DNA from 2 places in the Crossiella cryophila genome. Region 2 is predicted to be linked to the other one. Evidence: riboswitches for the same ligand, from Rfam matches in the RefSeq annotation. Region 2 holds a riboswitch; the other holds the start of a gene.
The links. Region 2 has a riboswitch for glycine ahead of gcvT (glycine cleavage system aminomethyltransferase GcvT). Riboswitches for the same ligand answer to the same signal wherever they lie in the genome.
Positions count from the first base shown of each region.

Region 1: it holds a riboswitch for glycine, as region 2 does, so the genes downstream of both, gcvP (aminomethyl-transferring glycine dehydrogenase) here and gcvT (glycine cleavage system aminomethyltransferase GcvT) in region 2, are expected to answer to the same signal.

Region 1 is NZ_JACHMH010000001.1:4,153,802-4,157,871, reverse strand. It holds gene gcvP (aminomethyl-transferring glycine dehydrogenase) at 1-2,438, opposite strand, end outside; glycine riboswitch at 2,503-2,591, opposite strand; glycine riboswitch at 2,598-2,697, opposite strand; gene HNR67_RS18580 (hypothetical protein) at 2,779-3,042, opposite strand; gene HNR67_RS18575 (hypothetical protein) at 3,162-3,893, opposite strand; gene HNR67_RS18570 (MerR family transcriptional regulator) at 4,025-4,070, opposite strand, start outside.
Region 2 is NZ_JACHMH010000001.1:2,359,973-2,364,042, reverse strand. It holds gene HNR67_RS11010 (response regulator transcription factor) at 1-243, shown strand, start outside; gene HNR67_RS11005 (sensor histidine kinase) at 224-1,402, shown strand; glycine riboswitch at 1,456-1,555, shown strand; glycine riboswitch at 1,556-1,651, shown strand; gene gcvT (glycine cleavage system aminomethyltransferase GcvT) at 1,719-2,810, shown strand; gene gcvH (glycine cleavage system protein GcvH) at 2,854-3,225, shown strand; gene glyA (serine hydroxymethyltransferase) at 3,241-4,070, shown strand, end outside.

The sequences.
Region 1 (4,070 bases), 1.8 Mb from region 2:
GCGACGAAGCCGCCCTCGCCGGTGTAGAGGACCGGGAAGTGTTCGTCGAGTTTGCGGGCCACGTAGTTGGCGGCGGCGACCGCGGTCAGGGTGGCGCGGCGCAGGCCGTCGGGGCCCATCATCCGGACGTAGGCCCAGGAGATGGGCAGGATGGAGGCGCTGCCCCACGGTGCGGCGCTGATCGGGCCGACGCCGGTGGCGGGGCCGGCGGTGGGCTGCAGGGGGTGGTTGGGCAGGAACGGGGCGAGGTGTTCGCGGACGCCGATGGGGCCGACGCCGGGGCCGCCGCCGCCGTGCGGGATGCAGAAGGTCTTGTGCAGGTTCAGGTGGCTGACGTCGCTGCCGAACTTGCCGGGGCGGGCCAGGCCGACCAGGGCGTTGAGGTTGGCGCCGTCGACGTAGACCTGGCCGCCCGCCTCGTGCACCAGGGCGCAGACCTCGGTGACGGTTTCCTCGTACACGCCGTGCGTGGACGGGTAGGTGATCATGATGGCGGACAGGTCGTCGCGGTGGGCCTCGACGGTCTCGCGCAGGTGGCCGAGGTCGATGTTGCCCTTGTCGTCGCAGCGGACCACGATCACCCGCATGCCGGCCATGACCGCGCTGGCGGCGTTGGTGCCGTGCGCGGAGGACGGGATCAGGCAGACGTCGCGGGCTTCCTGGCCACGGCTGCGGTGGTAGGCGCGGATGGCGAGCAGGCCGGCGAACTCGCCCTGGCTGCCCGCGTTGGGCTGCACGCTGACCGCGTCGTAGCCGGTGACCTCGGCCAGCCAGGCCTCCACGTCGTGCACCAGGGAGAGCAGGCCGGCGGCGTCGGCGGCGGGGGCGAAGGGGTGCAGGCCGGCGAACTCCGGCCAGGTGATGGATTCCATCTCCGCGGTGGCGTTCAGCTTCATGGTGCAGGAGCCGAGCGGGATCATGCTGCGGTCCAGCGCGACGTCCTTGTCGGAGAGGCCGCGCAGGTAACGCAGCAGCGCGGTCTCCGAGCGGTGGGCGTGGAAGACCGGGTGGGTCAGGTACTCCGACTCGCGGTTCAGTTCGGTGCCGAGGGCGTCGGGGGTGGCCGCGTCCAGCGCGTCCACGTCGCCGGTGACGCCGAATGCCTGCCACACCAGCGCGAGGTGCTCGCGGGTGGTGGTCTCGTCGCAGGCGATGCCGACGTGGTCGTTGTCGGCCAGGCGCAGGTTGACGCCCAGGGCGCGGGCGTTGGCGACGATCTCGGCTGCCCTGCCGGGCACGTGCGCGAGCACGGTGTCGAAGTAGCGCTCGTGCTTCAGGTCGATGCCGCCTGCCCGCAGGCCGGCGCCGAGCACGGTGGCCAGGCGGTGCACCCGGGTGGCGATGCCGCGCAGGCCCTCGGGGCCGTGGTAGACCGCGTACATCGCGGCGATCACGGCCAGGAGCACCTGGGCGGTGCAGATGTTGCTGGTGGCCTTCTCCCGGCGGATGTGCTGCTCGCGGGTCTGCAGCGCGAGCCGGTAGGCGGGGTTGCCGTCGGCGTCCACGCTGACCCCGACCAGGCGGCCGGGCAGCTGGCGCTCGAGTCCGGCGCGCACCGCCATGTAGCCGGCGTGCGGGCCGCCGAAGCCCATCGGCACGCCGAAGCGCTGGGTGGTGCCGACCACGACGTCGGCGCCGAACTCGCCGGGCGGGACCAGCAGGGTCAGCGCGAGCAGGTCGGCGGCGACGGCGACCTGGGCACCGCGTTCGTGTGCCTGCTCGACCAGCGCGCGGTAGTCGCGGACCGCGCCGCCGGCGCCCGGGTAGGACAGCAGCACGCCGAAGAACTCGCCTTCGGGCAGGCCCTGGGTGAGGTCGGCGAGCACGATCTCGATGCCGAGCGGTTCGGCGCGGGTCTCGATGACGGCGATGGTCTGCGGCAGCGAGTCGGCGTCGACGACGAAGCGCGGCGACTTGGACTTGCCTGCCCGGCGCACCAGCGTCATGGCCTCGGCGGCGGCGGTGCCCTCGTCGAGCATGGAGGCGTTGGCGGTGTCCAGGCCGGTCAGGTCGGAGACCATGGTCTGGAAGTTGAGCAGGGCTTCGAGCCGGCCCTGGGAGATCTCCGGCTGGTACGGGGTGTACGCGGTGTACCAGGCGGGGCTTTCCAGGATGTTCCGCTTGATCACCGGCGGGGTCACGGTGCCGTAGTAGCCGAGCCCGATCATGGGGGCCTTGAGCGTGTTGCGGGCGGCCAGCGCGCGCAGTTCGGCCAGTGCCTCGGCCTCGGTGGCCGGGGCGGGCAGGGCCAGGGTCAGCTCACCCTCGCGGATCACCTGGGGCACCGCCCGCTGGGCGAGTTCCTCCAGCGAGCCGACCCCGATGACGTCGAGCATCCGGGCCAGTTCGGCGGGCCGCGGACCGACGTGCCGGTCGGCGAAGGGCGTGCCGTGCTCAAGCGCGGCCAACGGGATGCGATCGGGGTTCGGCTGGGTCATGCTCTCGCCTCCGGCGCCTAGGGGTGGGCATGCGGAACTGCCCTCCCCCTCTGTCCGTACCCGGTGTCCGGGCGCCTGAGAGCTTCACCCGGCCACGGCGGACCGGACTTGCACCGTCGGCGGGTCCGCGCGCACGGCGAGGACCGCTTTCCAGAGGCGTCTGCCCACACGGTCCGCTTGGCCTGAGAGGTTCCGGGGAGGAGTTGCTCCTTCGGCGCCGGACCGATGGCTCCGGTCCGGGCTCTCCCGCGTGGGGATCACGACTACGCGCGAATGTTACCCCGCCCGAGTTAACCGGAAGTTTCCGACGTGCCCAAGAACACCAGGTCACCAACGGTGGTCATGGACAGATACAGGTAGTGGTCGTGGTGGTACGCCGGGTGGTCGTGCTGGTGGTGCGCCGGCCGGTGCTGGTGGTCGGCCGGATGATGCTGGTGCGAGCGGTGGTGCGGGCGGTGGTGAGGGGTTCCTGGCTGACCACCCTGGTCGGACTCGGCGAGCTGCCGCCGGGTTCGATCACCGCTCTGGTCAGGAACACCCCGACCACCGCCGCCACCACCGCGCCGACGGCCCCGATGACCGCGGCGGAACGTTCGAAGGCCATGGCCCTCCCCCAATCCGGATACCTTGCGCACCAGCGAGGATGCGTCCGGTTCCGGATCGGGGGACTAGGTCGTTCAGGTCATCGGCGGTAACGATCGCGGATACCTGGAGCGCCGCTGGTCAGCCGCTGCTTGGCGGGCCGCAGTCGGCGGGCTGGCCGAGTGCGCCCTGGCGGCAGACCCGGTAGGCGGTGGGGGTGCTGAACCGGAACGCCTCGCGCACCTGTTCCCGGGAGGCGCCGCACTGGGTCTGGGAGATGTCGGTCCAGTTCGTGCCGGCGAATGCCTCCGCCCAGTAGCAGCTCAGCCTGGGCGCCCTGGTGTCGAAGACGCCGGAGACGGTGGTGACGCACGCCGGGTTGCACACGGTCTGCGCCGAGGCGGAGAGCTGGGCCCGGCCGTCGGGGTGGCTGACGCTGATCGAACCCAGCGGCGCGGCGGCGGTGGCGGGGCTGCCGTGGATGTCCCAGACCGGGGTGCGCACCTCGGGGCCGCAGTCCGGCCAGACACCGCGGCAGATCCGGTAGAAGCCGGGCGGGAAGGTGTGCCAGGACTGGGTGACCCGGCTCTTGTCCAGGCCGCACTGGGGTTCGGTGAACGGCAACCACAGCCCGCGCATCGAGCTTTCCAGGCGGTAGCACTCCTCCGGGGCGCCCGCGGTGACGAACACCCCGCGCACCGTGTCGGTACACCGGGGATCGCAGACCCTGGTGACCTGGGCGACGAAACCCGCCTGCTCGAATCGCAGGGTCATCGGTCTGGTGGCGCCCTCCGGACCGGCCGCCGCGGTCGCGGCCAGGCCGAAGGCCGCGGCCAGCACCGCGAGCAGCAGCAACACAACACGTCGAATCATGGCTGGTGAACCCCCTGATCACGGCCGCCCTGCGGCGGCCCGCGGTCAGTGTTGGGCACCGGGTGCGCCGGCAGAAGGGCGAGCGCGGTTTCCTGCCCCGGCGGTCGACCCGTTCGGAGCAGGGGCGGGGTTCAGCCGGTCTGCCGGTCCCGGCGCTTGCGGGAGAGTTCGTCGTCC
Region 2 (4,070 bases):
AACCGCCTGGTCAGCCGGGACGGGCGGCGGGTCGACCTGTCCCCCAAGGAGTTCGCCGTGTTGTCGGTGCTGCTGCGCGCCCAGGGCGCGGTGGTCAGCTCGGAACGGCTGCTCGAACTGGCCTGGGACGAGCACGCCGACCCGTTCACCAACGCGGTCCGGGTGGCCATGTCCAAGCTGCGGGCCAAACTCGGCGAGCCGCCGGTGATCGAGACGGTGCCCGGTGCCGGCTACCGGATCTGACCGCAGGCCGACCCGGCTGACCGTCCGGGTCAAGCTGACCGCGCTCTACGGCGCGCTGTTCCTCGGCAGCGGCGCGGTGCTGCTCACCGTGATCTACCTGCTGGTACGCGACCAGCTCTCGTTCCGGCTCGGCACCGCGGTGGCCCGCACCATCCCGATGGAGGGATTGCAGGCCTCGACCGCGCTGCGCCAGACCCGGCCGGACGGCACGCTGGCCTTCCTCCCCGCCGCCGAGGTGACCAGGGCGGTGGAGGCCACCACCCTGGAGACCCTGCTGCTGATCTCCATCCTGTCGCTGATCGGGGTGGCCGCGGTGTCGGTGGCCGCCGGCTGGTGGCTCTCCGGCCGGGTGCTCCAGCCGCTGCACACCATCACCGCCACCGCGCAACGGCTCTCCTCCTCCAACCTGCACGAGCGGCTGGCGATCAAGGGCCCGCCGGATGAGCTGACCGAACTGGCCGAGACCTTCGACCGGATGCTGGACCGCCTCGAATCCTCCTTCGACAGCCAGCGCCGGTTCGTGGCCAACGCCTCGCACGAACTGCGCACGCCGCTGGCCGTGCAGCGGGCTGCGGTGCAGATCGGGCTGGCAGGCAACCCCACGCCGGAGAAGGCGGCCGAGATCCGCGAGCAGCTGCTCACCGCGAACCGGCGGATCGAACGGCTCATCGACGGCCTGCTGGTGCTCGCCCGCAGCGACCGCGGCCTGGCCAAACGCACCAGGGTGGAGATGCACACCGTGGTCACCGAGGCGGTCGAGCAGTACCGGGCCGAGGCCGCGCGGCGGGAGATCGAACTCCAGGTGCGGATCACCGAGGCGACCGTCTCCGGCGACCGGGTGCTGCTCACCCAGCTGGTCACCAACCTGGTCTCCAACGCGATCCGGCACAACCTGCCTGCCGGCGGCACGGTGTGGGTGCGCACGGACGTCTTCGGCGGCCTCACCGTGTCCAACACCGGCCCGAAGGTGCCGGTGAGTCAGATCCCACAGCTGTTCGAGCCGTTCCGGCGCGGCGAGGGCCGCACCGCCAAGGGCGAAGGCGCTGGCCTCGGCCTGTCCATCGTGGACTCGATCACCCGCGCGCACGGCGGCACGGTCAAGGCGGAGCCCCGGCCGGACGGCGGGCTGCGGGTCAAGGTCGAACTGCCCAGGGGTTGACAGACCCCTCGGCCGTCCCGGAAGGTTCGCGGCACAACCGCATATCGGCCGTTTGAGCTCGGGCGGGAGAGATCCCGGCACGAAGCACGCGCGGGACGCCGAAGGAGCAACCACTCCCCGGAAACTCTCAGGCAACGTCACCGTTCGAGCGAGGCGACTCTGGAAAGCAGGTGGGTTCGCCCACCTCACCCACGGTGCAACCCGCGTCCGCGCGGCGAAGCTCTCAGGTCCCATGACAGAGCGGGGAGGCTCAGCAGCGGTGTCCGCATGCCGGTGGACGCCTCGACCCCAGGAGCCTCCCGTGACCGCCGTCGGCCTGTCCCGCCGCAGCCCCCTGCACGCTCAGCACGTCGCGCTGGGCGCCCAGTTCACCGACTTCGCCGGGTGGTCGATGCCGCTGCGTTACGGCAGCGAGCTGGCCGAGCACAAGGTGGTGCGCGAGGCGGCCGGGCTCTTCGACCTCAGCCACATGGGCGAGATCGAGATCTCCGGGCCGGAAGCCGGCCGGGTGCTGGACTACGCGCTGGTCGGCGCGATCGGCTCACTGGCCATCGGCCGGGCCCGCTACACCATGCTCTGCCACACCAACGGCGGCGTGCTGGACGACCTGGTGGTCTACCGGCAGGCCGAGCGCAAGTTCCTGGTGGTGGCCAACGCATCCAACGCCGCGGTGGTGCGGGCGCTGCTGGGTGAGCGGGCACACGGGCTGAGCGCCGAGGTGATCGACCGCTCCGCCGAGACCGCGCTGATCGCGGTGCAGGGCCCGGTCGCCGCCGAGATCGTCACCGCGGTCACCGGCGAGGACCTCACCGGCCTGAAGTACTACGCCGGGCGCCCCGCGGTGATCGCCGGGCACCCCGTCTACCTGGCCCGCACCGGCTACACCGGCGAGGACGGGTTCGAGGTCTACGTGGCGGCCGAACTGGCCGAGGCGGTGTGGCGGCGGATCGCCGAGGCCGGTGAGCCGCTTGGCCTGCGCCCGGCCGGGCTGGCCTGCCGGGACACCCTCCGGCTGGAGGCGGGCATGGCGCTGTACGGCAACGAGCTGCACGTCGGACTGACCCCCTTCGACGCCGGGCTGGGCCGGGTGGTCCGCTTCGACAAGCTCGGCGACTTCGTCGGCCGCAGCGCGCTGGAAGCCCGTCAGCACACCACCCGCGCCCTGGTCGGGCTGGCAGGCAAGAGCCGCCGCAGCCCGCGGGCCGGTCAGCTGGTCAAGCTCGCCGACGGCACCGTGGTGGGCGAGATCACCAGCGGCGCGCCCTCCCCCACCCTGGGTCACCCGATCGCGATGGCCTACCTGGACCACGCGCACACCGCGGCGGGCACCGAGGTCGTGGTGGACGTGCGCGGTAACGCCGAACCGGCGGAAGTAGTCGCGCTGCCGTTCTACAAGCGCTCGCGCTGACCCCTCCCACCTGCACATACTTTCCCGAAAGGCTGTACAAGCGATGCCGGTTCCCCCCGAGCTGCACTACACCAAGGACCACGAGTGGATCACTGACGGTCCGGTCGCCACGGTCGGGATCACCGCCTACGCCGCCGAGGCACTGGGCGATGTGGTCTTCGTCCAGCTCCCGGAGGCGGGGGCGGTGGTGAGCGCCGGAGAGGCGTGCGGTGAGATCGAGTCGACGAAATCGGTCAGCGACCTGCTGGCCCCGGTCTCCGGCACGGTGACCGAGGTCAACCAGGCGGTGGCCGAGGATCCGGCGTTGCTGAACTCCGACCCGTTCGGAGCCGGGTGGCTGATCAGGATCAACCGCGCGGCCCCGGACGGGGAGCTGCTCACGCCGGATGAGTACGACGAGCTGACCGCAGGCTGAAAGGAAGACCCGATCATGTCCACTTTGGACACGCCGCTCGCGCAGATCGACCCGGAGATCGCCGAGGTGCTCGGCGCCGAACTCCGCCGCCAGCAGTCCACCCTGGAGATGATCGCCTCGGAGAACTTCGCCCCGGTGGGCGTGCTCGAGGCGCAGGGCTCGGTGCTGACCAACAAGTACGCCGAGGGCTACCCCGGCAGGCGCTACTACGGGGGCTGCGAGCACGTCGACGTCTCCGAGCGCCTGGCCATCCAGCGGGTCAAGGACCTCTTCGGCGCCGAGCACGCCAACGTGCAGCCGCACTCCGGCGCGCAGGCCAACGCCGCGGTCATGCACGCGCTGCTCACCCCCGGGGACAAGATCCTCGGCCTGGAGCTGGCGCACGGCGGGCACCTCACCCACGGCATGCGGATCAACTTCTCCGGCAAGCTCTACGACGTGGCCGCCTACCAGGTCCGCGAGGACACCGGCCTGATCGACATGGCCGAGGTGGAGCGCCTGGCCAAGGAGCACCAGCCGAAGATGATCGTGGCCGGCTGGTCGGCCTACCCGCGTCAGCTGGACTTCGCCGAGTTCCGCCGGATCGCCGATGAGGTGGGCGCCTACCTGATGGTGGACATGGCGCACTTCGCCGGGCTGGTCGCGGCCGGGCTGCACCCCAGCCCGGTGCCGCACGCGCACGTGGTCACCACCACCACGCACAAGACCCTGGGCGGACCGCGCGGCGGCACCATCCTGAGCACCCAGGAGTTCGCCAAGAAGATCGACTCCGCGGTGTTCCCCGGTCAGCAGGGCGGGCCGCTGGAGCACGTGATCGCGGCCAAGGCGGTGGCGTTCAAGATCGC